Regions from separate parts of the Geodermatophilus sp. DSM 44513 genome, predicted to be linked through region 3. Evidence: riboswitches for the same ligand, from Rfam matches in the RefSeq annotation. Region 3 holds a riboswitch; each other region holds the start of a gene.
What was found. A riboswitch is a leader RNA that binds a small molecule or an ion and turns the genes downstream of it on or off. The one in region 3 is predicted to bind cyclic di-AMP.
Positions count from the first base shown of each region.

Region 1: another riboswitch for cyclic di-AMP. It lies ahead of RTG05_RS11540 (VldE C-terminal domain-containing protein); the one in region 3 lies ahead of RTG05_RS12475 (aggregation-promoting factor C-terminal-like domain-containing protein).
Region 2: another riboswitch for cyclic di-AMP. It lies ahead of RTG05_RS07810 (M23 family metallopeptidase); the one in region 3 lies ahead of RTG05_RS12475 (aggregation-promoting factor C-terminal-like domain-containing protein).

Region 1 covers NZ_CP135963.1:2,386,472-2,395,649, forward strand. Annotated here, with positions in the region: gene RTG05_RS11510 (AMP-binding protein) at 1-1,229, opposite strand, end outside; gene RTG05_RS11515 (alpha/beta fold hydrolase) at 1,387-2,307, shown strand; gene RTG05_RS11520 (acyl-CoA synthetase) at 2,383-3,987, shown strand; gene RTG05_RS11525 (hypothetical protein) at 4,000-4,377, opposite strand; gene RTG05_RS11530 (hypothetical protein) at 4,384-4,950, opposite strand; gene RTG05_RS11535 (class I SAM-dependent methyltransferase) at 4,947-5,573, opposite strand; gene RTG05_RS11540 (VldE C-terminal domain-containing protein) at 5,632-6,534, opposite strand; cyclic di-AMP (ydaO/yuaA leader) riboswitch at 6,818-6,968, opposite strand; gene RTG05_RS11545 (hypothetical protein) at 7,265-7,417, shown strand; gene RTG05_RS11550 (LysM peptidoglycan-binding domain-containing protein) at 7,439-8,755, opposite strand; gene RTG05_RS11555 (alpha/beta hydrolase) at 9,119-9,178, opposite strand, start outside.
Region 2 covers NZ_CP135963.1:1,602,643-1,611,820, reverse strand. Annotated here, with positions in the region: gene RTG05_RS07830 (beta-ketoacyl-[acyl-carrier-protein] synthase family protein) at 1-783, shown strand, start outside; gene RTG05_RS07825 (acyl-CoA carboxylase subunit beta) at 866-2,275, shown strand; gene RTG05_RS07820 (DUF3145 domain-containing protein) at 2,429-2,929, opposite strand; gene RTG05_RS07815 (GGDEF domain-containing protein) at 3,308-4,417, opposite strand; gene RTG05_RS07810 (M23 family metallopeptidase) at 4,523-5,743, opposite strand; cyclic di-AMP (ydaO/yuaA leader) riboswitch at 5,758-5,919, opposite strand; tRNA gene RTG05_RS07805 (tRNA-Ile) at 6,253-6,326, shown strand; gene RTG05_RS07800 (hypothetical protein) at 6,406-6,573, opposite strand; partial or broken gene RTG05_RS22350 (relaxase domain-containing protein) at 6,684-6,761, opposite strand; gene RTG05_RS07790 (hypothetical protein) at 7,134-7,334, opposite strand; gene RTG05_RS07785 (hypothetical protein) at 7,961-8,524, shown strand; partial or broken gene RTG05_RS07780 (DinB family protein) at 8,648-9,084, opposite strand.
Region 3 covers NZ_CP135963.1:2,574,333-2,583,510, forward strand. Annotated here, with positions in the region: gene RTG05_RS12440 (GXWXG domain-containing protein) at 1-398, opposite strand, end outside; gene RTG05_RS12445 (pentapeptide repeat-containing protein) at 395-1,144, opposite strand; gene RTG05_RS12450 (VOC family protein) at 1,163-1,546, shown strand; gene RTG05_RS12455 (hypothetical protein) at 1,567-2,001, opposite strand; gene RTG05_RS12460 (DUF2784 domain-containing protein) at 2,095-2,520, shown strand; gene RTG05_RS12465 (class I SAM-dependent methyltransferase) at 2,457-3,101, opposite strand; gene RTG05_RS12470 (YnfA family protein) at 3,161-3,493, shown strand; gene RTG05_RS12475 (aggregation-promoting factor C-terminal-like domain-containing protein) at 3,512-4,387, opposite strand; cyclic di-AMP (ydaO/yuaA leader) riboswitch at 4,604-4,763, opposite strand; gene RTG05_RS12480 (GntP family permease) at 4,933-6,390, opposite strand; gene RTG05_RS12485 (gluconokinase) at 6,414-7,964, opposite strand; gene RTG05_RS12490 (MFS transporter) at 8,046-9,178, opposite strand, start outside.

The sequences.
Region 1 (9,178 bases), 190 kb from region 3:
GCGGGGTCGCCCTGGTAGCCGGTCATCAGCGGGAGCGGGTGCCCGGCGAGGTCCAGGCAGATCTCGCCCTCGCCCGGCCCCTCGACCGGCCGGCCGCCGACCGGGTCGACCAGCACCACCGGCACCCCGGGCAGCGGGCGGCCCATCGACCCGGGCACCACCCGGGAGCCGGGCGTGTTGCCGACCTGGGCGGTGGTCTCGGTCTGCCCGTAGCCGTCGCGGACGGTCAGCCCCCAGGCGCGGCGCACCTGCTCGATGACCTCCGGGTTGAGCGGCTCGCCGGCCGCCAGGACCTCCCGCAGCGTGCCCGGCCCGGCGGACAGGTCGGCGTTGATCAGCATCCGCCACACCGTGGGCGGCGCGCAGAAGCTGGTGACCGCCTGGTCGCGCAGCAGCCGCAGCAGCACAACGGCGTCGAAGCGGCGGTAGTCGTGGACCAGCACCGTCGCCTGGGCGGTCCACGGGGCGAAGAAGCAGGACCACGCGTGCTTGGCCCAGCCGGGCGAGGAGATGTTGAGGTGGACGTCGCCGGGCTGCAGGCCCAGCCAGTACACCGTCGACAGGTGCCCGACCGGGTAGGAGACCTGGGTGTGCTCCACCAGCTTCGGGCGCGAGGTGGTGCCGGAGGTGAAGTACAGCAGCAGCGGGTCGCCGGGCGCGGTGCCCGGGTGCTCCACCGGCACGGCCTCGAGGTCGGCGGCGGCGCGCAGGTCGGCCCACCCGTCGGCCTGGCCGACGCTGATCCGGGTCCAGTCGCCGGGCACCCCGTCGAACTTCGCGACGTCCGCGGCGTTGCAGACGACGTGGCGGGCGCCGGCGCGGGTGATCCGGTCGGCCAGGTCGGCGGGGCCGAGCGCGGTGGTGGTCGGCATGATCACCGCGCCGAGCTTCATCACCGCCAGCATCGACTCCCACAGCTCCACCTGGTTGCCCAGCATGAGCAGCACCGGGTCGCCCCGGCGCACGCCCCGGCCGGCCAGCCAGGCGGCCAGCCGGTCCGACGCGCGGGTCATCTCGGCGAAGGTCCGCCGGGTCGTCGTCCCGTCCGCCCCCACGACGACGAGCGCGGGGCGGTCGTCGTCCCGCGCGACGGCGTCGAACCAGTCGACCGCCCAGTTGAACCGCTCCCCCAGCTGCGGCCAGCGGAACTCCGCGACCGCCCGGGCGTGGTCGCCGCGCAGCGCCAGCAGCTGGTCCCGGGCCGCCCGGTAGGCCTCGGTGACGTCCATGGGGCACTCCCTCCCTCGCGGGCCCGGCGCGGGCGGGGGTGGCGCCGACCGTGACCCCCGCCACTGTGCCCCGGAGGGGTGACCGGGCGCCAGGCACCCCTCCCGTGCAGGTCAGACCGGTGGGCGTCCCCCGGGGTGCCGACGTATGGTCCGCTCCGTGACCGGGGACGGCGTCGACGCGGACGGGGCGGCGGCGCACCCGGTGTCGCCGGCCGCCGGGTCCTGGCCGCCGGTGTACTCCCGGGTGCGGGTCGGGGCGGCCAGCGTGCGGGTGGGGGTGGCCGGCGAGGGCCCGCCGCTGCTGCTGCTCAACGGCATCGGCGCCAACATCGAGATGTGGGAGCCGGCGGTGCGCCGGCTGCCGGGCCGGCAGGTGGTCATGCTCGACGTCCCGGGCACCGGCGGGTCACCGGCGCTGCGCAGCGGGCTGCGGATGTCGGGCTACGGGCGGCTGGTGACCGGGGTGCTCGACGCGCTGGGACACGTGCGGGTCGACGTCCTCGGCTACTCCTGGGGCGGCGCGCTGGCCCAGCAGGTGGCCCACCAGGCGCCCTCGCGGGTGCGCAACCTGGTGCTCGCCGCGACCACCCCGGGCCTGGGCGGGCAGCCTCCGGCGCCCTGGGTGCTGGCGCTGATGGCCTCCCCCACGCGGTACTACTCCCGCCGCTACCTGCGCCTGACCGCCCCGCTGCTGTTCGGCAGCGACCCGCGGGTGGCCGCCGACTCCGCGCACGGCCAGGCGCGGCTGCGCCGCCCGCCGAGCCTGCTCGGCTACACCCAGCAGCTGTACGCCATCTCCGGCTGGTCCAGCCGCTGGTGGCTGGACCGGGTGCAGCACCCCACCCTGGTCATCGGCGCGCGGCGGGACCCGCTCGCGCCGCCGCGCAACGCCCGGATCATGGCGGCGGCGCTGCCGCACGCCCAGCTGCGGATGGTCGACGGCGGGCACCTGTTCCTCTTCGAGGACCCGGACGCGGGCTGCGCGCTGGTCGAGACGTTCCTGCGGCGGCAGGAGGACGAGCTGGCCGGCGACGGGCGGGGGCCGCGCAGGCGTGAGGGCGTGCGGCGCGGGCCGTAGCGCGCCACCGCCGGCGAGGGCCGGGGCGCACTACGGTGTGCGCCGGCTCACGTCCCGCCGCACCAGGAGCGACCCGTGTTCGACGACGCACTGACCTCCACCATCGCCCGGGCCCGCGGGCACGCCCTCGGCGACCTGCTGCGGCGCTCCGCGGCGCGCGTGCCCGACCGCACGGCGCTGCGCTTCCGCGACCGCTCGCACACGTACGCCGAACTGGACGCGGCCGTGGACCGGACCGCCAACGCGCTGACCGCGCGCGGGGTGGCGCGCGGTGACCGGGTGGCCCTGCTGTCGCACAACGACGACGGGTACGTCGTGCTCACCTTCGCCCTGGCCCGGCTGGGCGCCGTCGCCGTCCCGGTCAACTTCATGCTGACCGCGGGCGAGGTGGCCTACGTCCTCGAGCACTGCGGGGCGGCCGGCGTGGTCGCGGAGGCCGCGCTGGTGCCGGTGGCGCAGGAGGCGCTGCGGCTGGCGGGGCGGGAGGAGGCCGTCGTCGTCCGGGGGGTCCTGGGCGGCGGGCCGGACGGCGGGCCCGACGGCTGGGAGGCCTACGAGACCTGGGCGGCGCACCCGGACGCCGCACCGCCGCAGGTGGACGTCGCCGACGACGACGTGCTGCAGCTGATGTACACCAGCGGCACCGAGTCCCGGCCCAAGGGCGTGATGATGACCAGCCGCAGCCTGGTCACCCAGTACGTCAGCTGCATCGTCGACGGCCGGTACGCCGCCGACGACGTCGCCCTGCACGCGCTGCCGCTGTTCCACGTCGCTGCCCAGCACGTGTTCCTGGTGCCCAACCTGTACCTGGGCGGCACCAACGTGGTGCTGGACGGGCCGGACCCGGCCACCGTGCTGGCGACCGTGGAGCGGGAGCGGATCACCAGCCTGTTCTGCCCCCCGACGGTGTGGATCGGCCTGCTGCGGCACCCCGACTTCGACCGCCGGGACCTCTCCTCGCTGGCCAAGGGCTACTACGGCGCGTCGATCATGCCGGTGGCCACCGTGCAGGAGCTCCGCCGGCGGCTGCCCGGGATGGCGCTGTTCAACTGCTACGGGCAGACCGAGATGTCCGCGCTGGCCCTGGTGCTCTCCCCGGAGGACCAGCTGCGCAAGCCCGGCTCGGCCGGCACCCCGGCGCTGAACAGCCAGACCCGCCTGGTCGACGACGAGGGCCGCCCGGTCGGCCCCGGCGTCGAGGGCGAGATCGTGCACCGCAGCCCGCACGCCACCGTCGGCTACTGGAACGACCCGGAGAAGACCGCGGAGGCCTTCCGCGGCGGCTGGTTCCACAGCGGCGACCTGGGTGTGATGGACGAGGACGGCTACATCACCGTGGTCGACCGCAAGAAGGACGTGATCAAGACCGGCGGGGAGAACGTGGCCAGCCGCGAGGTGGAGGAGGTGCTCTACCAGCACCCGGCGGTCGCGGAGACCGCCGTCTTCGGCATCCCGCACCCCCGGTGGATCGAGGCGGTCGCCGCCGTCGTCGTCCCCCGGGACGGGCAGCGGCTGGACCCCGACGAGCTGGTCGGCTTCTGCCGGGAGCGGCTGGCCGGCTACAAGACGCCGCGCTACGTCGCCGTCGTCGACGGGCTGCCCAAGAACGCCAGCGGCAAGATCCTCAAGCGCGAGCTGCGCACCACCTTCGCCGACCTGGCCGACCGGCCGGCCGACTGACCGGACCGGTCCTCAACGGCGGTGCCAGCGGACGGCGCCGGCCGCGGCGGTGCCGAGCACCACGAGCGAGGTGACCGCGCTGCGTGGCGCCACCTCGCGGCCGCGGCGGGCCAGGAGCACCGCCGCGGCGTCCAGCGCGGTGAGCAGCAGCGTCACCTCGGTGGTGCGGCGGGCCTGGGGCGCCGGGGTGACCAGCAGCGCCGCGCCCATGGCGATGTTGCGCGCCGCGGTCAGGCGCACCAGCAGCGGCAGCAGGACGTCGGTCCGCGTCCCCTCCTCCGCGGCCCCGAGCAGCCGGGGCAGCGCCCGCGGGGCGCACAGCGCCGCGGTCCCGACCCAGATCGACAGCGTCCCGACGGTCTTGCGGGTGACGTCCCACTCGCTGGTCATGGCCGGTCACTGCCCGCCGGGGCGCGCCGTGAACCGGTCGCCGCCCGCGACGACCAGCACCGATGCCAGGAACGGCAGGGTGACGACGCTGGCCACCACGTCGCTGACGGTCGCGACGGTGAAGGCGCCGGCACCCGGCGAGCCCAGCGGCCCGAGCACCCCGTCCGGGCCGAGGGCGGCCACCGAGGCGGGCAGGGTCAGCAGCGCGGACACCGTCCCGCCGAGCACCACGCCCACGGCCACCGCGGCCGGTGCCGCGCGCAGCGCCCGCACCGCCAGGGCGGTGCCGCGCCGCAGCGCGCCGGACCAGGACGCTCCCCCGCCGGCGGCCAGCGCGGCCACGACGCCGGTCACCCACAGCTGGGCGACCAGGCCGGTCGCGAACCCCACGGCGTCGACGGCGAGCGCGGCGCCCAGCCGCGGGTCGTCCAGCACCAGCACCTGGCGGGCCACGTCGGGCACGGTGTTGACCAGCGTGGCGGCCAGCGCGGCCAGGTAGGCCGGGCCGGCGTGCCGGCGCAGCAGCCCCAGCGCGGTGCGGACGGTCGCGGCCGGCGGGGAGCCGGCGCTCACGGCCGGGTCGCGACCAGCGCCGTCCAGCAGCCGGCCAGCCGGGTCTCCTGGCCGGTGACGCCCAGCCCGGCGGCCCGGCAGGCGTCCGCGAGGCCGTCCGGGGTCGGCCGGTCGCCGTCGGCGGGGTGGTGGGACACCGCCCGCAGCGGCCGGCTGTCCACGAAGCGGGCCGTCATCTCGCACGAGTAGAACCGCCCGCCCGGGCGCAGCAGCCGGGCGGCCTCCCGGACGACGTCGCGCCAGGCCGGGGTGTGGTGCAGCACGTGGTGGGCGAACACCGCGTCGTAGGACGCCGTCGGCAGGGTCAGCGCGGTGGCGTCGCCCTCCCGCACGTCGACCCGCGCGCCCAGGTCGCGCACCGCCGCCCGGCAGGCCGCGACACTGGCCGGGTACCGCTCCACGCCGTCGGCGTGCGCGGCGCCGAAGACCTCCAGCGCCAGGCGCAGGCCGGTGCCGCGGCGCCCGGTGCCCAGCTCCAGCACCCGACCCCCGGGGACAGGCCCGCCCAGCCGGAGCAGGACGGGCGCCTCGACGCGGCGCTGCACCAGCGCGCGGACACGGGAGTCGACCCACAGCCGGTTGGCGTCGACGAGGGTCGGCGGGACGGGACGGCTGCTCGGCACGGTGCCCTCCTGCCCCGGCCGGACCCGCGATAACCAGGCCGGCCGGGGACCGGGCGGCTCAGCCCCGGTAGTTCACGTGCGGGTGGTCCATGTGGTTGGCGGTGGCGCTGCCACGGTCGGCCATCGCCTTCCAGGAGCCGGACGGCGAGGACAGCATCCGCTGCTCCCAGATGAGGTAGTCCACGCCGAGCTCCTCCCAGTGCGCGACGTGGTAGGCCACGATCGCGTCCCCGAGGGCGGAGTTCGAGCCGACCATGTAGTCCAGCGCCAGGCCCGAGGGGTGCCCGCCCGGGTCGGCGGCGCTGGCCCGGGTGCCGCCCAGGGTGATCCCGGCGGCGCCGGGCACGTTGCTGACGACCGCGTTCGCCGCCGCCTGGACGACGGGCTTCACCGGCCCGGCGTTGTTGGTGATCCTCGCGACCGCACCGGCCGCGGCCGGTGCCGCCGGGGCCGTCGTCGCCGCGGACGGCGTCGCCGCCCGGCTCGGCGCGGCGGCCTCGGCGGCAGCGGCCTCCGCGGCGGCGGCCTCGGCGGCAGCGGCCTCGGCGGCGGCGCGGGCGGCGGCCTCCGCGGCAGCCACGGCCTCGGCGGCCGCGCGGGCCTCGGCCTCCCGCCGGGCCAGCTCGGCCTGGTCGGCGGCGGCCTGGGCCTGCTGGGCGGCGGTCTGGGCGGCCTCGCGGCTGCTGCGGCTGGCGGCCAGGTCCTGCAGCGGCTGCAGCTCCTGCACCGCGTCGACGGGTGCGGGAGCACCGGTCAGCCCCAGCGCCCGGGCGACGCTGACCGTCTCCGCCGGGGCGGGCCGGACGGCCTCGGCCTGGGCGGCCGGCTCGGCACCGACGACGACGCCGACCAGGACGGCGCCGGCCGTGGCCACCCCCAGGTAGACGGCCGGACGGCGGACGGGAGCGGGCAGGCGGAGGCGGCGGGCAGCGCGGCCTCGGGACGGGGTGGGTCGGTCCATGGGGGTGCGGGTTCTCCGGGGTCGGGGCGCGGCGGGACCGTGCGGGCGCACGGGCGCCGCGGAGGGGGTGCGGGCAGGGCCGACCGCGGCCGTGCGGGGACGCCGGGGACCACCGGGGGGAGACGGCTCGGTGCCGGTCGAGCGGGGGTGCTCGGACCCGGGGCGGCGGGACGCCGGGGCGCGGACGGCGGCGTGCGGTCGGGCGGGGGTCAGGTGCGGGCGGGCACCCGGGAGCGCGGCCGGCGGGGTGGAGCAGGGCAGCGGCACGCCATCCGGCGGCTCTCCGTTCTTCCGGTGGCCGCCTACCGGGTTAGCTGACGGGTTCGGGCGGGAAGTGGCCCTACGGCTCCCGGACGTGCGTCCAGGAGCGGATTCACCCCAGTGCTGCGGTGGGTCCCCGGCTCGCCCGGTGGGCGACTCGGCGGCGTCCGCTCGGGCCTGCGTGGTGCAGAGGTGACGACCGACCGGACGCGGACACCATAGGGCCGTGACCCGGCCGTGACAATCGGCCGCGGGCCGACCGTGGTGCAGGACACGTCGCGGCACCGCCGGGGACGGCGGGCGGCGCGGGCGACGGGAGTTGGCGGGCGGGGCTGCACCCGGGTCCCTCCCAGGGCCCCGCCCGGGGAGAGCATGCGGCGGACCGGTCGGTCCCGCAACCGGTGTCCGTGCGGTCCGGCCGGTGCCGTGGCCGGCGGTTCCCGGGGCCCGCGGCGGGCACCCCCCACCCATGACCGAGATGGACCCGCGGGACCCGGACACCCTGTACGCCGAGGGGCCGGTCGAGCCCGAGCCGCCCGGGGAGGACCTGCCCGAGACCTCGCCACTGCCGGACTCCGGCGGCACCGGCCCGGGCCCCGACGACCTCGACCGGCTGCTCTGACCACACCCCGGGCCGGGGAGGTCAGCCCCGGTAGTTCACGTGCGGGTGGTCCATGTGGTTGGCCGTCGCGCTGCCGCGGTCGGCCATCGCCTTCCAGGCACCGGTCGGCGAGGTCAGGATCCGCTGCTGCCAGATGACGTAGTCCACGCCGAGCTCCTCCCAGTGCTCGAGGTGGAAGGCGACGATCGCGTCCCCGAGGGCGGCGTCGGAGCCGACCATGTAGTCCAGGGCCAGCCCGGCCGGGTGGCCGTTCGGGTCGGTCGCGCTGGCCCGCGTGCCGCCGATGGTGATCAGGCTGGCCCCGCGCACCTCGCTGACCACCCGGTCGGCGGCGGCCTGCACCTGCGGCCGGACCGGGCCGGCGCTGTTGGTGATGATCGCGGTGGCCGTGGCGGCCGGGGTGGCGGCCGGGGTGGCGGCCGGGGTCGGCGCCGCCTGCACCGCGGGGGCGGCCGCCTGGACGACCGGGGCCGGCGCCGCCCCGACCGCCGGGGTCACGGCGGTGGCAGCGGTCGAGGTGGTGGCCGCGGCAGGGGCCACGGCGGACGTCCCGGTGCTGCGCCACTGGCCGGTGCCGGTCCCGGCGTCGCGCCAGCCGCCGGCGGCGTGCCGGCCACCGGAGGCGTGCCGCCCACCGGTGTCCGCCGCGTCGGCGGACCCGGCGGTGCGCAGCACCTGGCCCGGGCGGATGCGGTCGGGGTCGGCGCCGATGACCGCCGCGTTGCGCTGGTAGAGCTCCCGCCACGACTGGCCGTGGGCGGCGGCGATGCCCGCCAGGGTGTCGCCGCGCGCGACGGTGTGGTCGGCGGCGTCGGCACCCTCGGTGGTGGCGGCCGGGGCCTCGTCGGTGGCCACGGAATCGGGGGCCGGCGCCCCGGCGGCGGCAGCCCCGGCGGCGGCAGCCCCGGCGGCGGCAGCCCCGGCGGCGGCGGCCCCGGCGGCGGCGGCCCCGGTGGCGGCGGCCGGGGTGGTGCCGTCGGTCAGCCGCTTCCCGCAGGTCGGCCACGCGCCGATGCCCTGGCCGACGAGGACCTTCTCGGCGATCTCGATCTGCTGGGCGGGGGTGGCCAGGTCCGCGCGCGGGGCGAACGCCGTCCCCCCGAAGGCCGCCCAGGTGGACGGGCTGAACTGCAGTCCGCCGTAGTAGCCGTTGCCGGTGTTGATGTCCCAGTCGCCGCCGGACTCGCACTGGGCCACACCGGTCCAGTCGTGGGTGACGGCGGCCTGGGCCGGTGCGCCGAGGACGCCGATCCCGACGACGGTGGCGCCGGCGGCGACGGGCGCCTTGGCGAGGACCTGCCGGGTGCGGACGTAGCGGGGCGCGCAGTGCTTGGGCATGGGGTCTCCGATCTCCGCCGGCGAGGTGAGCTGTCGGGTTCGGGCGATCGGTGCCCGGCCGCTCTCCGCGGCTCCACCCCGAGGCGGCCGCGCCCGGCCGTGCCGGGTGTGCAGCGCGCCGTGGTCGTGGGTCCCCCACCCCTGCCCTGGGAAGTGGGTGGCAGCCGGTGGGCAGGGTTTGGCGGATCCGGCGCCGCGCTCTCCTGTTTAGCTGAGCGCACACAAAACGCTACGTGCAGTGATGTGAACTGTCGCCGTGACCCAGGTCACTTTCTCCGCCCGGGACGGCGGGTCGCAGGTCACTGCGGCGTGTCGGACCGTTCCGTCCGTCCCGTCCGTCACACCCGCCCCACGGGTCGATCGTCACCTCCGGACGCGGTGCGCGTCCAGCCAGGCGACGACGTCGGCCAGGACGCGGTCGCG
Region 2 (9,178 bases), 970 kb from region 3:
GCGAAGGGCGGCGTGCACGCCCCGGTCAGCGCCTGCGCGTCGGGTGCCGAGGCCATCCGCTGGGGGCTGGACCTGCTGCGCTACGACCGCGCCGACGTCGTGCTGGTCGGCGGCGCGGAGGCCTGCGTGCACCCGCTGCCGATGGCGGGGTTCGCCGCCATGCGCGCCATGAGCACCCGCAACGACGAGCCGGGGCGGGCCTCCCGGCCCTTCGACAAGGCCCGCGACGGCTTCGTGCTCGGCGAGGGCGCCGCCGCCCTGGTGCTCGAGCGCGGGGACGCCGCCCGCGCCCGCGGCGCCCGGATCCACGCCCGCCTCGCCGGCGCCGGCGGCACCGCCGACGGCTACGACCTGGTCGCCCCGCACCCCGAGGGCGAGGGGGCCGGCCGGGCGATCGCGGCGGCCCTGCGCGACGCGGGGCTCAGCGCCGCCGACATCGGCCACGTCAACGCGCACGCCACGTCCACGCCCGTGGGCGACACCGCGGAGGCCGCGGCCATCCGGGACACCATCGGCGAGCACACCCTCGTGACGGCCACCAAGAGCCAGACCGGGCACCTGCTGGGCGCGGCCGGTGCGCTGGAGTCGGTGTTCACCATCCTGGCGCTGCGCGAGCAGGTCGTGCCGGCCACCGCCAACCTCGACGACCCGGACGACGACGCCGCCGTCCAGGCGCTGGACATCGTGCGCCGCGAGCCGCGGCACGCCCGGTTCGGCGCCGCGGTCAACGACTCCTTCGGGTTCGGCGGCCACAACATCGCGCTGGTCTTCACCACCGCGTAGCCCCCGGAGGACCCACCCACCCCGCCCGGTCGGACGCCGTCCCCCCGGGCCGATCCCGCACGTCCCGGCCCGGAGGGGTCCGATGACCACGCTGCACGCCGCTGCACCGACCACCGTCGACCCACGCGACCCCGCCGACCGCCTGGCGCGGTTGCTCGACCCCGGCTCGCTGTCGCTGCTGGGGCCGCGCGACACCTCCGGCGTCGTCGCGGCCCGCGGGACGGTCTCGGGCACCCCGACGATCGCCTACTGCACCGACGCCACCGTCATGGGCGGCGCCATGGGCGTCGACGGCTGCCGGCACGTCGTGGACGCCATCGACGCCGCGGTCCGCGAGCGGGTGCCGGTGGTCGGCATCTGGCACTCCGGCGGCGCGCGGCTGGCCGAGGGCGTCAGCGCGCTGCACGCGGTGGGCGAGGTGTTCGCGGCGATGGTGCGGGCCTCCGGGCGGGTGCCGCAGGTCTCCGTCGTCCTGGGCCCGGCGGCCGGCGGCGCCGCCTACGGCCCGGCGCTGACCGACCTGGTGGTCATGGGCCCGGCCGGGCGGGTGTTCGTCACCGGGCCGGACGTCGTCCGCTCGGTCACCGGCGAGGACGTCGACATGGAGAGCCTCGGCGGCCCGGACACCCACGGCCGGCGCAGCGGGGTCGTGCACGTGGTCACCGCCTCGGAGGAGGCGGCCCTGGACGCGGCGCGGCAGGCGGTCGACCTGCTGGCCGCACAGGGCACGCTCGACCTCGCGGGTACCGGCCCGGACGTCGACCTGCGCGCACTGCTGCCCGAGCAGGCCAACCGCGCCTACGACGTCAAGCCGCTGGTGGCCGCCGTCCTCGACGGCCCGCCGCTGGAGCTGCACGCCCGCTGGGCCCCCAACGTCGTCACCGCGCTGGGCCGGCTGGCCGGGCGCACCGTCGGGGTGGTCGCCAACAACCCGCTGCGGCTGGGCGGCTGCCTGGACTCCACGTCGGCGGAGAAGGCGGCCCGCTTCGTGCGGACCTGCGACGCGTTCGGCGTCCCGCTGGTGGTACTGGTCGACGTGCCCGGCTACCTGCCCGGCGTCGGCCAGGAGTGGGACGGCGTGGTGCGCCGCGGGGCGAAGCTGCTGCACGCCTTCGCCGAGGCGGTGGTGCCCCGGGTGACGCTGGTGACCCGCAAGTCCTACGGCGGGGCCTACATCGCGATGAACGCCCGCTCGCTGGGCGCGACGACGGTGCTCGCCTGGCCGGGCGCCGAGGTCGCGGTGATGGGCGCCAAGGCCGCCGTCGGCATCCTGCACCGCAAGCGGCTGGCCGCCGTGCCCTCCGGGGAGCGGGAGGCGCTGCACGCGCAGTTGGCCGCCGAGCACGAGCGGATCGCCGGCGGGGTCGACCGGGCCGTGCAGATCGGTGTCGTCGACGAGGTGGTCGACCCGGCGCGGACCCGGCGGCGGCTGGTGGAGGCGCTGGCGGCGGCACCGCCCGGCCGCGGGGCACACGGCAACATCCCGCTGTAGGGGACGCTGTGGCAGGAGCATGGTCGTCCGGACGCCGCTTCCCCGTCGACGTCCGGACGACCGGTCTGAGCCTACGACGAGAGGGCCCCGGGCGCTGCCCCGTCGTGGTCGGATCGTGACCAAGGGCCCCGGTGCCGGGGCCCGGTGCAGGGACTAGACCACCTGGTGCAGCCAGGTGACCGGGCTGCCGTCGCCGGCGTGCCGGTAGACCTCCAGGTCGGCGTCCCAGGCGGCACCGAGCAGCTCGTCCACCCCGTGCCGGAAGGCCTCGATCGACGTGGCGTTGGCGGCGAGGTTGCGCAGCTGCTGCTCGCTCACCACGAGGTCGCCGTTGGCGCTCGTGGGGGCGCGGAAGACGCCGTGGCCGGGCACGTAGGACATCCGCTCCCCGTCGTTGCCGTAGCTGGCCTCCTCGGTCACCTCGAAGCGCAGCATCGGCCACGCGCGCAGCGCGGCGACCAGCTTGGCGCCCGTCCCGGGGGCGCCGGTCCAGGCCACCTCGGCACGGTAGGACCCGTGCGCCGCGGGCTGGTCGGCCCACGACAGGGAGACCGGCGCGCCGATGACGCGCTCGAGCGCCCACTCGACGTGCTGGCAGAGCGCCTTCGGGCACGCGTGCACGAAGACGACACCCTGGGTAGACCGTCGCTGCACGGGGCACCTCCATCGACTCGATCGGTCTCGTCTTCCCCAACGGACGATCGATTCGGTGACGCGCTGTGTTCGGCGATCCGGGACCAGGAGTCCCGGGGACAGTGTGCACGATGGTCGCCCCATCGCGCCAGTGCGGACGGTGCAGTTGGGTCACCTGTGACCCGGCCGTTCCACCCACCGACCCTCCGCGCTGGTCAGCGGCCCACCACGGGTCGGGGGCTGCCGTCCACGGATCCACAACGACCCCACAGCCGGTCCACAGGAACGACGCCCCGGGCGCGCGATCGGCACGCTGGCGACCGGTCCGGTTGCGGAACGCGCTCACCGAGCGTAGTGGGACAGCGCTGCCGACCCGAGGAGGACCCGCAGGTCCCCGGCTCACCGGGTGAGCGCGGTGACCTGGTTGCCGCCGGCGCTCTTGGCCCGGTACATGGCCTGGTCGGCGCGGCCGAGCACCTCGTGCCCGGCCTCGCCGGCGCGCACCTCGGTGACGCCGACGCTGGCGGTCACCCCGCAGCGGGCGCCCACGGCGGCCACGGCGTCGCGGAGTCGCGCGGCGAGTGACGCGGCGTCCGCCGCGGTCGAGCGGGCCAGGACGGCGAACTCGTCGCCGCCGAGCCGGGCCACCGTGTCGGTCTCCCGGACCACGACCCCCAGCGCGGCGGTGACCTCGCGGAGGACGGCGTCCCCGGCGGCGTGGCCACTGCGGTCGTTGACGCCCTTGAAGCCGTCGAGGTCGACCAGGCAGACCACCCAGGGGCCGCCGGCGCCGGCCGCGGCGGAGCCCAGCCGGTCCAGGAAGGCCCGCCGGTTGAGACACCCGGTCAGCGGGTCGGTGGCTGCGAGCACCTCGGAGGTGCGCAGCAGCAGCACCTGCCGGTCCTGCGCCTCCCACTGGTTGGCCGAGGCCATCGCGCACAGCAGCGTGTAGGTGGCCATGACCAGCGCGACGAAGACGGCCGAGGAGCCCAGCCCGCCGCTGACGCACAGCAGGTAGCCGCCGGTCGTGACCGCGCCCATCAGGACGACCCCGGACGGCGGGTAGGCCACGGCCATGAAGGCCAGGAGGAGGAACAGCAGCACCGACAGCGGGCTGGACGCACCGCCGTCCACGCGGGTGGCGACGGTGACCAGCACTGTGTCCGCGAGGCTCCACAGGTAGAACAGCAGGCTGCCGCGGGGACCGCGCACCATCGCGGCCAGCGGCAGCAGGAGCAGCAGGGGTGCGGCGAGGGCGGCGACCACGGCCAGCGCCATGAGCGTGGCGGTGCGCGTGGGGGTGCCCGGCGTCATCAGCACGTACCCGGCCACGGCGAGGGCGGTCACCTCGGTGAGCGCCACGCCGAGCCGCACGTGGCGCACCCAGTAGGCGGCCCGGTCCTCGTCGGTGGCCAGCTGGCGGTAGAGGACCGCGCGGACCGCCGCCCGGGGCCGGCGCAGGTCGCCGCGGCGTCTACCGCCGCCGTCGCCGTCCGGCCCCTCGTCCACGGACGGAGCATCGGCCCGACGGGGTGCCGGCTTGACCGGCCTCACCCGCCCGGGGTGGCCTCCGGCGGAGCCGGCCGCCGGGTGCCGGCGCAGCCGATCAGCGGCTCAGCAGGCCCCGCCGAGGGTGATGCCGCGCGCCTGCAGCCAGGGCATCGGGTCCACCCGGCTGGCGTAGAGGCCGCCGCGGTGCACCTCGAAGTGCAGGTGCGGGCCGGTGGACTGGCCCTTGTTGCCGACGTCGGCGATGTGCTCGCCGGCCGAGACGACCTGCCCGGCGCTGACGAAGTACTGGTCGACGTGCCCGTAGAGGGTGATCTGCCCGTCGCCGTGCTGGACGTAGACGGCCTGGCCGAAGCCGCTGGCCGCGCCGGCCTGCAGCACCACGCCGTCCTCGGGCACGTGGATGGGCGTGCCGATGGGGGCGGCGATGTCCACACCCTGGTGCATCGTCCCCCAGCGCGGGCCGTAGCAGGAGGTGACCCGGCCGGCGGTCGGCATGCCGGAGGAGGCGCCCGACGTGACGGCGAGGGTCTGCTGCCGCTGGGCCTGCTGGGCGCCCCACGCGGCAGCGGCGTCGGCGGCACCCTGCGCGGCGAGCAGCCGCTCGCCGGCCGCGCGCAGCTCCTCCTCCAGGCGGGCCTTCTCCGCCGCGCGGGCGTCGTAGTCGGCCTGGGCCCGGGCGAGGTGGGCGTTGGCGGCCTGCTCGGCCTCGGCCGCGGTGCGGGCCAGCTCGTCCAGGGCGGCGACGGCGGCCTGCGCGGCCCGGTCGGCCTGCTCGAGGCGGGCCGCGACGGTGAGGAACTCCTGCAGGCGGGCGGCCCGGTGGTCGCCGATGACCTCCATGGTGGCGGCCTGCTGCAGCAGCTCGGTCGGGCTGTGCGCGTCGAGCAGCATCTGCAGGTCGCCGTAGCGGTCCTCGGCGCCCATGTAGGCCTCGCGGCCGAGGTCGGCGATGTCCTCCTCGGCGGCCGCGACGTCAGCCTGCGCGACCGCGAGCTCCGCGGCGGTCCGCTCGGCCTCGGCCTGGCCGGCGGCGAGCTGGGCCCGGGCGACGAGCGCGGCGTCGGCGGCCGCCTCGGCCTCCACGGTCATCCGCTGCAGCTGCTCCTCGGCGGCCCGCACCTGCTCCTCGATCTCGGCGACCTGCTCGGCGAGGGCGGCCTGCTCCTCGGCGGGGGCGGGGGCGGCGCCGGCGACGACGGGGGTGGCGGCCAGCAGGCCGGCCACCGCCGCGGCGACGACGGCGGCCCGGCGCGGTGCGCGCAGGGGGCTGCGGGGTGACGTGGCGCAGCGGACCACGGTGTGCAGGCGGTGCAGGGTCGCCAAGGCGACGGGTCTCCTCATCCTCGCGACCGCCTACCGAGTTAGCTGACGGGTTCGGGCCGGACGGCGCCCTACCTCCCTGCACTCCCTCAGCGCAGGCAGGACTCACCCCAGAGGTTCGGTGGGTCCCCGGTCCGCCTCGGCCCCGGAGGGCGTCGGCGGTTCGGCGGTGGCCGTGCCGAGGCCCTCGGTTCCCGAGGAGCTGAGCCCGGCAGGGCCGTCGGGAAACGTACACGGGCCCTGGCCGGCAGGTCACGGTCGGGTAACGAGATCGGGGCGCCTGCTTGCCGTCGACCCCCGCCACCGACACGCGGTGTCAGCAACCGTGTGCACTGTGGTGACCACCGGGACAGGCGGGGCGCCCGTGCAGCGCCAAATTCCCAGCTGATGGCCGGTCACGCCCGACCATCGGTGTGATCCCGCACACGGCAGCCACCCAGCAGGGGGACCTGGGGATGCCGGACGGCGTCGTCCACAGGGGGTGTCGGGCCGTCTGGCAGGCTGGTACACGCGGGGCGGTAGCTCAGCCGGTCAGAGCACGGGACTCATAATCCCTGGGTCGTGGGTTCGAGCCCCACCCGCCCCACCGGTAAACATCGAGGTCAGCGGCTTGTGGCATCCTCGTCGATCTTGGCGGGGGGCCCCGTGCCCACACGGTGCCCACACTACGCACCGTGACGTCTCGTGACAGACGCCTGGTGGGCGGCGTCCATGCGTTCCGCGAGGGCGCCCAGGTCGTCGTCGAAGAGCCCGGAGTAGACGTCGAGGGTCATCGCCGCGGAGGCGTGGCCGAGCATCCGCTGGACCGCCTTGACGTTCGCGCCACTGGCCACCAGCAGGCTTGCGGTGGCGCGGGTTGCACACCGTCGGCATGCGTGACTTCCTGGCCGCGATCAACGGCATCGGGCACGCCGCGGTCGCCTGCGACCCGCAATTCGGCGCCGCGCTCGTTGACCTGCAGGTGCAGATGCCGGTGGGGATCGCCGGCGCGGGAGGTGTAATGCCGCACCGTGACGGCCTCAGCTGGGAGCAGGCGCGTTCTTCTCGGCTACCGGTGCTGATGACGTTCAGCTGGGCGATGCACCGGCTTCCGTCAGTCGGTCCTTTGCGACACGGTGGCGTGGACGTTGGGCGGCTGCCGGACGACGAGGCTGCGACCGTCGGGCAGGGTGTCCCGGTTGTCCTCCCCGTGCGGGAAGGCTCACCGGGCGGGTCTTGTGGGACGGCGGCCTCCTGGCCTACGTCCTGACCTGTCTCAACACCGGTGAGGGTTCGGCTTACGGGGCGGGGCTGCGGGTTGCCGGCGGCTCGACCGCGAGGCAAGCGACCCATAGCGGCCCATGCAAGGACAGTCCCCGGATGGGTCAGGCAGAGCTGTTAGATGGCCGCTGAGTTAGTCGGGTCGGCCGCTCTTGCGCCAGAGGAGGACCACGCCAGCCACCCCGAGGGTGATCGCGACGCCAGAGCATGCGATGACGATGAGCCCGAGGGCCACACGCCCTTCCTCGAACGTGGGGACTCCAAGGCCGAGCATGACGACGAAGCCGACCAGCACCGACAGCGCACAGGCGGCGTAGCCGATCCGGGTCACCACGGCAGGCACTCTCTGTGATCACCCCCCGGAGCGACAACCTCGTTCATCCATGTCAGCGACCTGTGCGCGGCACGCCCTGAGCGGCCCACTTAGGCACACGTGCGGTGCGCTCCGTCGACCGGGTGAGGGGACCGCTGTTGAGCTACGTGGGCAAACTCGGCCGAAATAGCCTCGGGGACACGAAGCGGCCAGCGTGGTGTACCCCCCATGCGGTGGGCCTTGGTTGCTGCAGCCGTCATCCTCGGATTGTTCACGGCTATCGCGCGCAACTGGGCCGTGACGGCCGTCTGCGTCTTCATCGTGGCTGGTCAATCATCGACCTCGTCCACGAGCGACGTAGGGATGCGAACTGGACCCGCCTGTGAAGCCGCCTTCAGAAACGGGTCCGAAGTATCGCTCCACCGTCATCGCACAGGGATCCAGCTCCAATAAGGATCGGGCCGGACGCCTGTCAATGCGAGCGATGCTCACTGAGGGTAGTGCGTTGTGGGCATGGCCACCAGCGGAGACCTGTCATGCGGATGGGTATGACCAACGTAGATGCGCTCGTGTCTGGGGTGCGCTCGCCCATACTGGCCGGACAGCCACCGACCGTGGCCTTGAACTAGTGGATGGGACATCGTCACGTGGACACGGCTCGGCGATGGGGCATCGGCCTGACCGCGGTAGCGGTCCTGCTGTGGCTGGTCTTCGTGATTGCCGTGGTCACCACTGCGCCTGAGGACGGTGCCAACATCGGGGCTGGCTTGCTGTTCCTCCTCGCAATTCCCTGCACCGTCGCGGGGGCCACGCTGCTCATCACTACCCGGCGAGGCGGACACCTGCCCGTGTCAGGGCAACAGGATCCGGCGTTGTCGCCAGCAGGTGCGATGGCTGTGCCGGCGACCAGCGCGGGCACCTGGTCCAATCAGGCTGCCCTGTGGGCACTCGTGGTCGGGATCGTCGGCGTGGTCCTCGTCCTCACGCCGATCGGTGCCACGGAGGTCGCGTACTGGACCGGCGTCGCCGCGGCAGTGGTCATCTGCTTGGTGGCCGTCGTACTGGGCTGGTTGGGCCTGCGTCGCGCTCGAGCTCGTGGTGGGGTCAGATGGCACCTCGCACTCGCCGGTGTCGTCCTTGGTGCCACCGGACTGGGCTGGAACTTGTTCCGGATCCCTGAGCTCATCCTGTTCGTGATCGGTGACCTCTGATCGACGTCGTCTAGATGTCCCCAGTCCCGGCGCAGCAGTCGATGGGACTGACGAGCGACAGCCGTCGTCCTACAAGGGAATCGCTGAACGGGCTCACCAGAGGTTGCCCGACCATGGTTCCGCCTACGGTGCGTCCGCAAACTCGAAGCGCTCCTGGCCAACCCGACCGTCGATCCGTTCCCGCAGCAAGTCGGCATGCCCGCAGTGCCGTGCGTACTCCTCGATCAGGTCAACGAGGACGTCGCGCAGCTGGACCTGCGTGGAGCCCATCGTGTCGAGGTCGGGCGTTTCCGCAACGAAGCGTTGGGCGAAGGCGACCTCGGTCCGCCAGGTTTGCCAGGCCTCCTCAACGACGTCTGTATCGGCGACCGCGCCGTTCCAGTCACGGTCAGGGTCCTCATCCGTGCAGTACAGCCGCGGCGCATCCTGCCTGGCCATCTCCGGCGGAACCAGTGTCGCTCGACCTCGCTCATGTGCCGCACCAGCCCCAGCAGCGACATCGTCGACGGGAGCACGGACCGGCAAGCGAGCTGCTCGGCGCCGAGGTCCGCGCACTTCATCTCCAGCGTCAGGCGATAGCGACGCAAGTAGTCCAGGAGCAGGCTGCGTTCATCGCCGGTGGCCATAACAGTCTCCCGTGGGTCGTCGTCCGGG
Region 3 (9,178 bases):
CGGTGCACCACCGGCCACAGCCGGGCGGCGGGGCGGCGGGTGGTGAGCAGCGGGCGCGCGACGGCGAACGCCAGCCGGGCCGGTCGGCTGCGGGCCGGCCCGGGACGGCGGTGCAGCAGGGCGAGCGGGGCGAGCGTCGGGTCGACCGGGCGCGGCCGGCCGGACCGGTCGGGGAACAGCAGCGGGTGCACGGTGTCGGCGTCGAGGACCTCCTTGCCCCACCAGCCGTGGGCGGTGAGCAGCCCGTCCAGGGGGTGGCCGGTGGGCAGCTCGGCACCCCGCCAGCGGCCGGTCAGCACCGCCACGGTCACCCCGGGCAGCCGGTCGGCGAACGCGAGGACGTCGGCCGCTGCCGCCCCGCCGCGGTGCCGCTGCACCCACCGCTCGGCGTCGGTCACGTGGCCTCCCAGCGCGCCGGGTGCTCCAGGCCGTCGGGCAGGACCGTGGCGGCGTCGCCGCGGGCGGCGGCGACCTGGCGCCGGGTGAGGAACAGCGCCCCGGCCAGACGAAGGACCCCCCGCCCCCCACCGCTCGCACGCTCGCGGCGGGCCCCTGCGGGGGGCCGGCGCCGCAGGTCGGCCGCGACCAGGTCGGCGCCGCGCCGGTCCCGGCCGCGCGGCCGCAGGCCGGAGCGGGCCAGCTCGCTGACCGAGCCCAGCAGCGCGCCGGCCTCGGCCTGCAGGACGGTGGTGTCGACGGCGGCGAGCTCCGCGGGCGCCGCTGCGGTGAGCCGTCCGGCGCGCTCCCGGAGGGCGCCGAGCTCGCGGTGCAGCGGCGCGGCGGCGTCCAGGGCGAGGGCCTCGGCGAGGTACCAGAGCAGCTCGTGCAGCAGCCGCTGCACGCCGAACGCCGCCGGCCGCCCGCAGGGGCCCGCTGCGAGCGTGCGAGCGGTGGGGGGCGGGGGGTCCTTCTGCTGGCCGGCCCCGAAGCAGTCGAAGACCGTGCACCCGGGGAACCCGCGCTCGCGCAGCTCGCCGTGGATGCCGCAGCGGGAGTCCCGCTGCAGGTGCCGGCAGGCCACCCCGGCCGGCTTGTCGACCGCGAAGTCCGCCGAGGCGGCGAACGCCGGCGCGACGCAGCACAACCCCGCGCAGGAGGCACAGTCGGCCCGCAGCCGGCGGCGGTCGTCAGCGGCGGCGGTCACGACGGCCCATGATGCCGGGTGGACGTGCTGAGCAGCCGGGTGCTGCTGCGCCCGGTCGACCCGGCGCGGTCGCAGGCCTTCTACCGCGACGTGCTGGGGCTGGCCGTGCACCGCGAGTTCGGCCCGCCGGAGCACCCGGGGGTGGTGTTCTTCCTCGGCAACGGCCTGCTGGAGGTCTCCGGGCCCGGCGACGAGCCACCCCGCGGGATGGCGCTGTGGGTCCAGGTGCGGGACGTGGCCGCCGAGGTCGACCGGCTGGCCGCGGCCGGGGCGGCGGTGCTGCGCGGCCCGCGGACCGAGCCGTGGGGCCTGGTCGAGGCCTGGGTCGCCGACCCCGAGGGCGTCCGCATCGTGCTGGTGCAGGTGCCCGCGGACCACCCGCTGCGCCGCGACCAGCGCTGACCGCCGCGGGCGGTCCTCCCTCAGGCGGTGCCGGACGGCGGCGTCCCGGGCGGGCCCGCCGGCGGGCGGCCGTCGGGGTCGCCGGGGCGGCGCACCAGGTCGGCCACCGACTCCTCCAGCCGCGCCCAGGTGGCACTCCACTCCACCAGCGGGTCGAGGATCCGCTCGAAGACGGCCAGCTGCTCGTCGAAGGCCTGCAGCTGGGCGGTCATCGCCGCGATCTGCTGCCGCTGGCTGCGCACCGCCCGGTCGATGGCGCGCAGCTGCGCGGCCGACATCGCGCCGGGCGGCGAGGGCAGCCGCGGCAACGACACCGGCACGGCGCCGGCCGCGCCGGCGGCGAGGCCGCGCGCCCGGTCGCTGAAGGCACGCAGCTGGCCGACGAAGTCCTCCACCGACCGGCCCACCCGGCTGCCCGGGCCGGGGTCCGCGCCGGCGGGGTCCTGCTCACTCATGGGCCCATCCTCGCCCCCGTGGACTCCCGCGCGCGAGAGGCCGCCGGCCGGCGGGCGGCCGCCCGGACGGGTCGGGCGTGCCACCCTGGGGGTGTGCTGTGGGCGCACCTGGTCGCGGGAGTGCACGCGCTCGCCGTCGTCCTCATGGTCACGGGCGCGCTGGTCGCGCTGCGCCGGCCGCGGGTGCTGCTGCTGCACGCGCCGGTGTCCGCCGCGATCCTCGCGGTGCACCTGGCCGGCGCGCCCTGCCCGCTGACCGAGCTGGAGCTGGCGCTGCGCGAGCGGGCCGGTGCCGGGCCCTACACCGGCGGCTTCCTGGGCCACCACGTCGTCGGCCCGCTCGGCCTGGACGTGGCCGCCCCCGCCGTCCAGGCCGGCATCTACACCGTCGCGCTGGCGCCCAACCTGGTCGGCTACGGCCTGCTGGCCCTCCGTGCCGCCCGCGGCCGCTCCGCTCAGGGCAGCCGCCAGACCGTCGTCCGCCGGGGGCCGGGGCCCTCGGTCTCCGGGACGTCGTAGACCGCGACCGCCTCCAAGCGGTCGTGCGGGAGGTAGGGGCGGCCCGGGTCGCCGACGTACACCGCGCAGCCGCGGGCCCGCGCCCGGTCCAGGAACGGCAGCACCCGCTCGGTCATCTCCCGGTCGTAGCAGACGTCGCCGGCCAGGACGACGTCCGCGCCCACCGGGTCCCGGCCGAGGACGTCGCCGGTGACGCTGATCCCCGCCACGCCGTTGAGGCCGGCGTTGACGCCCACCGCGGTGCGGCTGAACGGGTCGACGTCGCTGGCCAGCACCGACCGGGCGCCGGCGAGGCGGGCGGCCAGCGCCACCAGCCCGCTGCCCGAGCCCAGGTCGAGGACGGCCCGACCGGCGACCGCCGCCGGGGTGTCCAGCACGTACCGGGCCAGCGCCTGGCCGCCGGGCCAGGCGGCGGCCCAGAACGGCGGCGCCTCCCCCGCGCCGCCGTCGGCGGCCTCCATGGCCTCCCACAGCGCGACGACGTCGTCGGCGACGTGCAGCCGCACCTCCGGCACCAGCGAGGGCCGGCGGACCTGGGTGTGCGCGCGCACGAAGCCGGACGGGACGGGGCGCACGGTCACGCCGGGCAGTCCACCACGCTCCGGCACCCGGACGCCGACCCGCCTGGGAGCATGCGGCCGTGCTGGTCGCCCGCTCCGTCGTCCTCTTCCTCGCCGCCGCCCTGCTGGAGATCGGCGGTGCCTGGCTGGTCTGGCAGGGCGTCCGGGAACACCGCGGCTGGCTGTGGATCGGCCTGGGCGTGGTGGCGCTCGGGGCCTACGGGTTCGTCGCCACCCTGCAGCCGGACGCCGCGTTCGGCCGGGTCCTGGCCGCCTACGGCGGGGTGTTCGTCGCCGGCAGCCTGGCCTGGGGCGTGGTGCTGGACGGCTACCGACCCGACCGCTTCGACGTCGCCGGCGCCCTGGTCTGCCTGGCCGGCGTGGCCCTGATCATGTACGCCCCGCGCGGCTGACGCGCTGGACCGGCCTGCTCAGTACCAGCCCTTGGCCTGCGAGTGCGACCAGGCGCCGCACGGGCTGCCGTAGCGGTTCTCGATGTAGACCAGGCCGGCGTCGATCTGTCGGTAGCCGTCCGACGTCTTGGCGATGCCGGTGCTCTTCCAGGTCGAGTCGAGGAACTGCGGGATGCCGTAGGCGGTGCTGGTGGGGTTCTGCGCATTGGGGTTCCAGCCGCTCTCCTTGCCCCACAGCTCCTCCAGGCAGGAGAACTGCTCGGCGCTGCCGACCTGCGCCAGCGCGTACTCCTTGAAGGAGCCCTTGGGCGCGGCGGACGAGGAGCTCTTCGGCGCGGCGGCGGGGGCGGCCGCGGCGGGGGTGGCCTCCTCACGCTCGGCGGCCTCGCGCTCCGCGGCGGCGGCCTCCTCACGGGCAGCGGCCTCGGCGGCGGCCTCGGCGGCAGCCCGCTCGGCGGCCTCCCGGGCGGCGGCCTCCGCGGCCGCCCTCTCCGCGGCGGCCTGCTCCGCGGCCAGGCGGTCCCGCTCGGCCTGCTCGGCCGCGGCTTGGACCTGCGCGGCCTGCGCCTCGGCGGCCGCGCGGTCGCTGCGGGAGGCGGCGAGGTCCTCCAGCGGGGCCAGCTCGGGGGGCGCCGGGGCGGTCAGCGGCCGCTGCGCGGCCTCGGCGGTGATGCCCAGCTGCTCGGCGACGCTCACCGAGGCGGTGACCGTCTCGGCCGGGCGCTCCGCCTCGGCCGCCGGCGGGCCGCCGAGCAGGGTGTGGACGACGACGGCGCCCGCGGCGGCGGTGGCCAGCAGGACGGCCGGGCGCCGGCCGGGCGGCCGCGAGCGGCGGCGGGCGGCACGGGTGGCGGGCTGGTCGGCCGGGACGGCCGGGAGGTGCTGGGTGTCCATCGGGGAGGGAGCTCCGGGGCGAGAGGGCGCGCGGGGGCCGCTCCTCCCGTCGGGGAGGGCGGCCGGGGGCGGCGGTGCACGGGGCCGCCGGCGGAGGTGTCTGCCGGCGAGCGCGGTCAGGTGCCGGTCAGCAGGCCGGGGAGGGGACGCGGGGTGCGTGCGGCCGGGTGCACCGGCGGACCGCGAGGGCCCGTGGGCGGGACATGCGGAGTGCTCCGTTCCTTCCGGATGCCGCCTACCGGGTCAGCTGACGGGTTCGGGCGGGAAGCAGCCCTACCGGCTCGCGCGGGGTGCGCGCGGGCGGGATTCACCCCAGACGTGCGGTGGGTCCCCGGCTCGCGTCCGCGGGACGGATGCGACTCGGCGGCGTCCGACCGGGCTCCCCCGACGGGGAGGACACGACCGACCGGACGGGAGCCACCGTAAGGGGCGTCACCCGACCGTGACAATCCCGCGGACCCCAGCCGTCCCGTGAGGAACCTCGCAGCGTCGGCCGCCCTGCGGGAGCTGCGGCGCGGCACCGGGACGTCCCGGGCCGGGGGCGCTCACAGGAACAGGCTCAGCACCAGGGCGATGAGGAAGCCGATGGTGCCCAGCAGGGTCTCCATCACCGTCCAGGTCTTGAGCGTCGTCTTCTCGTCCATCCGGAAGAACCGGCTGACCAGCCAGAACCCGGAGTCGTTGACGTGCGAGAGCACGGTCGCGCCACCGGCGATGGCGATGACGATGAGCGCGAGGTCGACCGAGGAGAGCCCCTCGGTCGCCTCCACGACCGGGGCCATGAGCCCGGCCGCGGTGGTCAGCGCCACCGTCGCCGACCCCTGGGCCACCCGCAGCAGCACCGAGATGACGAACGCCGCGACGATGACCGGCAGCCCGATGTCGCCGAGGACGTCGGCCAGCGCCGTCCCGATGCCGCTGGCCCGCAGCACGCCGCCGAACATGCCGCCGGCGCCGGTGATGAGGATGATCGCGCACACCGGGCCCAGGGCGCTGTTCACGATGGACTCGACCTGCCCGGCGCTCTCCCCCCGGCGCACGCCGAGGACGACCATCGCCACGAGCACGGTGACCAGCAGGGCGACCGGGGTGGCGCCGAGCAGCTGGCCGGTGCGCACCAGCAGCGAGGTCTCCTCCAGCGCGCCGGCGGTGGCCAGCGTGGTCAGCCCGGTGTTGAGGAAGATCAGCACGAGCGGCAGCAGCAGGATGCCGACGACGGTGCCGAAGCGGGGCGGGGCCGGGCGGGTGGCCGTGCCGGTCCGCCCTCCGGCGCCTGCGGCCACGCCCGGGGAGGTGCCCTCGACCGAGGGGTCGGGGGTGTCGTCCAGCGGCTTGGCCTCGCTCAGGATGTCCGGCACCGCGACGTCGTAGCGGCGGCCGGCCCACAGGCCGAACAGGTAGCCGCCGAGGTACCAGGTGGGCAGCCCGACGAGCAGCCCGAAGACCAGGACCAGGCCGATGTCGGCGCCGATCAGCTCGGCGGCGGCGACCGGGCCGGGGTGCGGGGGCACGAAGGCGTGCATGACGGCGAAGGCGCCGGCCACCGGGAGGCCGTAGGTCAGCAGCGAGCCACCGAGCCGGGCGGCGACGGTGAACAGGATCGGCAGGAACACCACGAGGCCGGCGTCGAAGAAGATCGGGAAGCCGAACAGCAGCGCGGCCACGCCGAGGGCCAGCGGCGCGCGCTGCTCGCCGAACCGGCCGATCAGGCTGTCGGCGAGCACCTGCGCCCCGCCGCTGTGCTCCAGCAGCCGGCCGAGCATCGCGCCGAGCCCGACCAGCAGCGCGACGCTGGCCAGTGTCGACCCGAAGCCGGAGGTCAGCGTGCTGACCACGTCCTCGAGCGGGATCCGGGTGGCCAGCGCCACCAGCAGGCTGACCAGCACCAGCGCCAGGAACGCGTGCAGCTTCAGCTTCATGATCAGGAACAGCAGGACGCCGACCGCGGCCGCCGCGATGAGCAGCAGCGGGCCGGCTCCCAGCGCCGGTTCGACCTCGGGCACGGCTTCCTCCAGGCGGGTCGGGGTCAGACGGGGGTGGTCGGACTGTCGTCCGCGGAGTCCAGGGCGGTGAGGACGCCGGTCAGCGCCTCGGTCGAGCGCTCCACCAGCGGTCGCAGCTCCCGGTAGACCGCGGCGTCGGCGGGGTCGGGCTCCACCGGGTCGTGCACCGCGACCAGCGCCGTCGCGGCGTCCAGGTCCGGCAGCGCCCCCAGCGCGTGCAGGCCGAGCAGGCAGGCGCCCAGGCCGGTGCCCTCCGGGGAGTCCGCGACCCGCACCGGCAGGTCGAGGGCGGCGGCCAGGGTGGCCACCCACAGCGGGGAGGCGACCGCACCGCCGGTGGCCCGCACCTCGCCCACCGGCAGGCCGGTGGCGGCGAACGCGTCGCGGACCAGCGCCAGCTGCTGGCACACCCCCTCGACGGCGGCGCGCACCAGGTGCGGGCGGCGGTGCTCGCGGCGCAGCCCGATGTAGGCCCCGCGCAGGCCCGAGCGCCACCACGGCGCCCGCTCCCCCAGCAGGTAGGGCAGGCACAGCAGCCCGGCGCTGCCCGCGGGCACCGCGGCGGCCTCGGCCAGCAGCCGGGCGTCGAGCTCGTCGGCCTGCTCGCCCTGCGGTTCGGGGTGTCCCGGTCCGGCGGCCAGCGCGGAGGAGGCCCAGCGCACCACCGAGCCGCCGTTGTTCACCGCTCCCCCGACCACCCAGTGCTCGTCGGTGAGCGCGTAGCAGAACAGCCGGCGGCCGGGGTCCACCGTGGGCGTAGGGACGACGACCCGCATGGCCCCGCTGGTGCCCAGCGACACCGCGGCGACCTCCGGGCGCACCGCGCCGATGCCGAGGTTGGCCAGCACGCCGTCGGCGGCCCCGATGACGACGGGGGTGCCCGCCGGCAGGCCCGTGGCCGCGGCCACCTCCGGGCGCAGCCCGGGCAGCACGGCGGTCGTGGGCAGCACCTCGCCGAGCTGGCCGGCCCGCACCCCGGCGATGCCCAGCGCCTCGTCGTCCCAGCGGCCGGCGTGCACGTCGTAGAGGCCGGTGGCCGAGGCGATCGACCGGTCGACCACCGGCGGGCCGCCGCACAGCGCGGCGAGGACGAGCTCCTTGACCCCGCCCCAGCGCGGGGTGGACGCGACCCGGTCCGGGTCCTGCGCGCGCAGCCAGGACAGCTTGACCAGCGGCGACATGGCGTGCACCGGGGTGCCGGTCCGGGCGTGCAGCCCCGACGCGCGCCCGTCGGCCACCAGGGCGTCGGCCCACTCCGCGGCCCGCGCGTCGGCCCAGGTGAGCACCGGGCCCAGCGGGGCGCCGTCGCCGCCCATCGGCGCCAGGCCGTGCATGGCGGCACTGAGGCTGATCCCGACGACGCGGTCGCCGCGGTCGCGGGCCAGCGCGGTGATCGCCGTGAGCGCCTCCACCGCGGCCTGCTGCAGGCGGCCGGCGTCCAGCTCGGCCCGGCCGGGCGCGGGCACCAGCAGCGGGTAGCCGACGCTGACCAGGTCGCGCACCCGGGCCTGCACGCCCGCGGTGACCGCCTTGGTCGCCGTCGTCCCGGAGTCCAGTCCGACGACGACGTCCACGTGCACCTCCGGCCCGGTCCCTGCGGTGGGCCCCGACGCTAGCCGGTCGACCCGCCGCCCGGCGTGCGCCGGGGTGCGCGCTCAGCGGTAGGCGGACCGGCCGCGCAGCCGGGCGCCCACGGCGACCCCGAGGGGGGCGAGGACGACGCCGTCGCGGGCCAGCCGCGCGCGCAGCTCGCGGCGGTGGCGCAGCACGCCGACCAGGCCGACCGCCCAGAACACGTACTGGACGGCGAACGCGGCGCGGAAGGCGTCCAGCGGGTAGTCGGTCGAGGAGCCGGGGGTGAGCACGTCGAGCACCGCGCCCACGGCCAGCACGGTGAGCAGGGAGGCGACGAAGCCGCCGACGTTGACCACCCCGGTCGCGCTGCCCTGCCGCTCGGCGGGGTTCCAGGTGCGGGCGTAGTCGAACCCGATCATCGAGCCGGGCCCGTTGGTGCCCAGGACGACGACCAGCGCCACCAGCAGCCACAGCGGCGCGCGGCCCGGCCACAGCAACACGACCGTCCACGCCACGACGGTCGCGCCGAGGATGCCGAAGACCAGGTCCGAGCGGCGCAGCGGCCAGCGCCCGCACAGCCGGCCCAGCAGCGGGCCGACGCCGATGCCGACGAGCACCAGCAGGGTGAGCAGGCCGGCCGCGGTCGCCGGGGCGAGACCCTGGCCGAGCACCAGGAAGGGGTAGCCCCACAGCAGGGCGAAGACGGTGCCGGAGAACTGGGTGACCAGGTGGGTGTAGAGACCGATCCGGGTGCCCGACTCCTGCCAGGTCAGCGCCAGGCCGCGGCGCACCTCGGCGAGCCCGACCGGCGGGGCCAGCACGGTGCCCGGGGGTGCGTCGCGCAGCGCCACGGCCACCAGGACGGCGACCAGCAGGCTCACCGCGGCCGCGCCGAGGAAGGTGGACTCCCAGGACGCCCACTGCAGCAGCGTGACCAGGGGGTAGGCCGCGACGATCTGCCCGAACTGGCCGAGGATGCCGGTGAGCTGGGTGACCAGCGGCACCGTGGGGCCGGGGAACCAGAAGCCGACCACCCGCAGCACGCTGACGAAGGTCATCGCGTCACCGGCACCGACGAGCACCCGCGCCGCGATCGCCGTCGGCACGTCACCGGCCAGCGCCAGGGCGGCCTGCCCGGCGGCCATGGTGAGGGCGCCGGCGAGGACCAGCCGCCGGGAGCCGAACCGGTCCAGCGCCACGCCCACCGGCACCT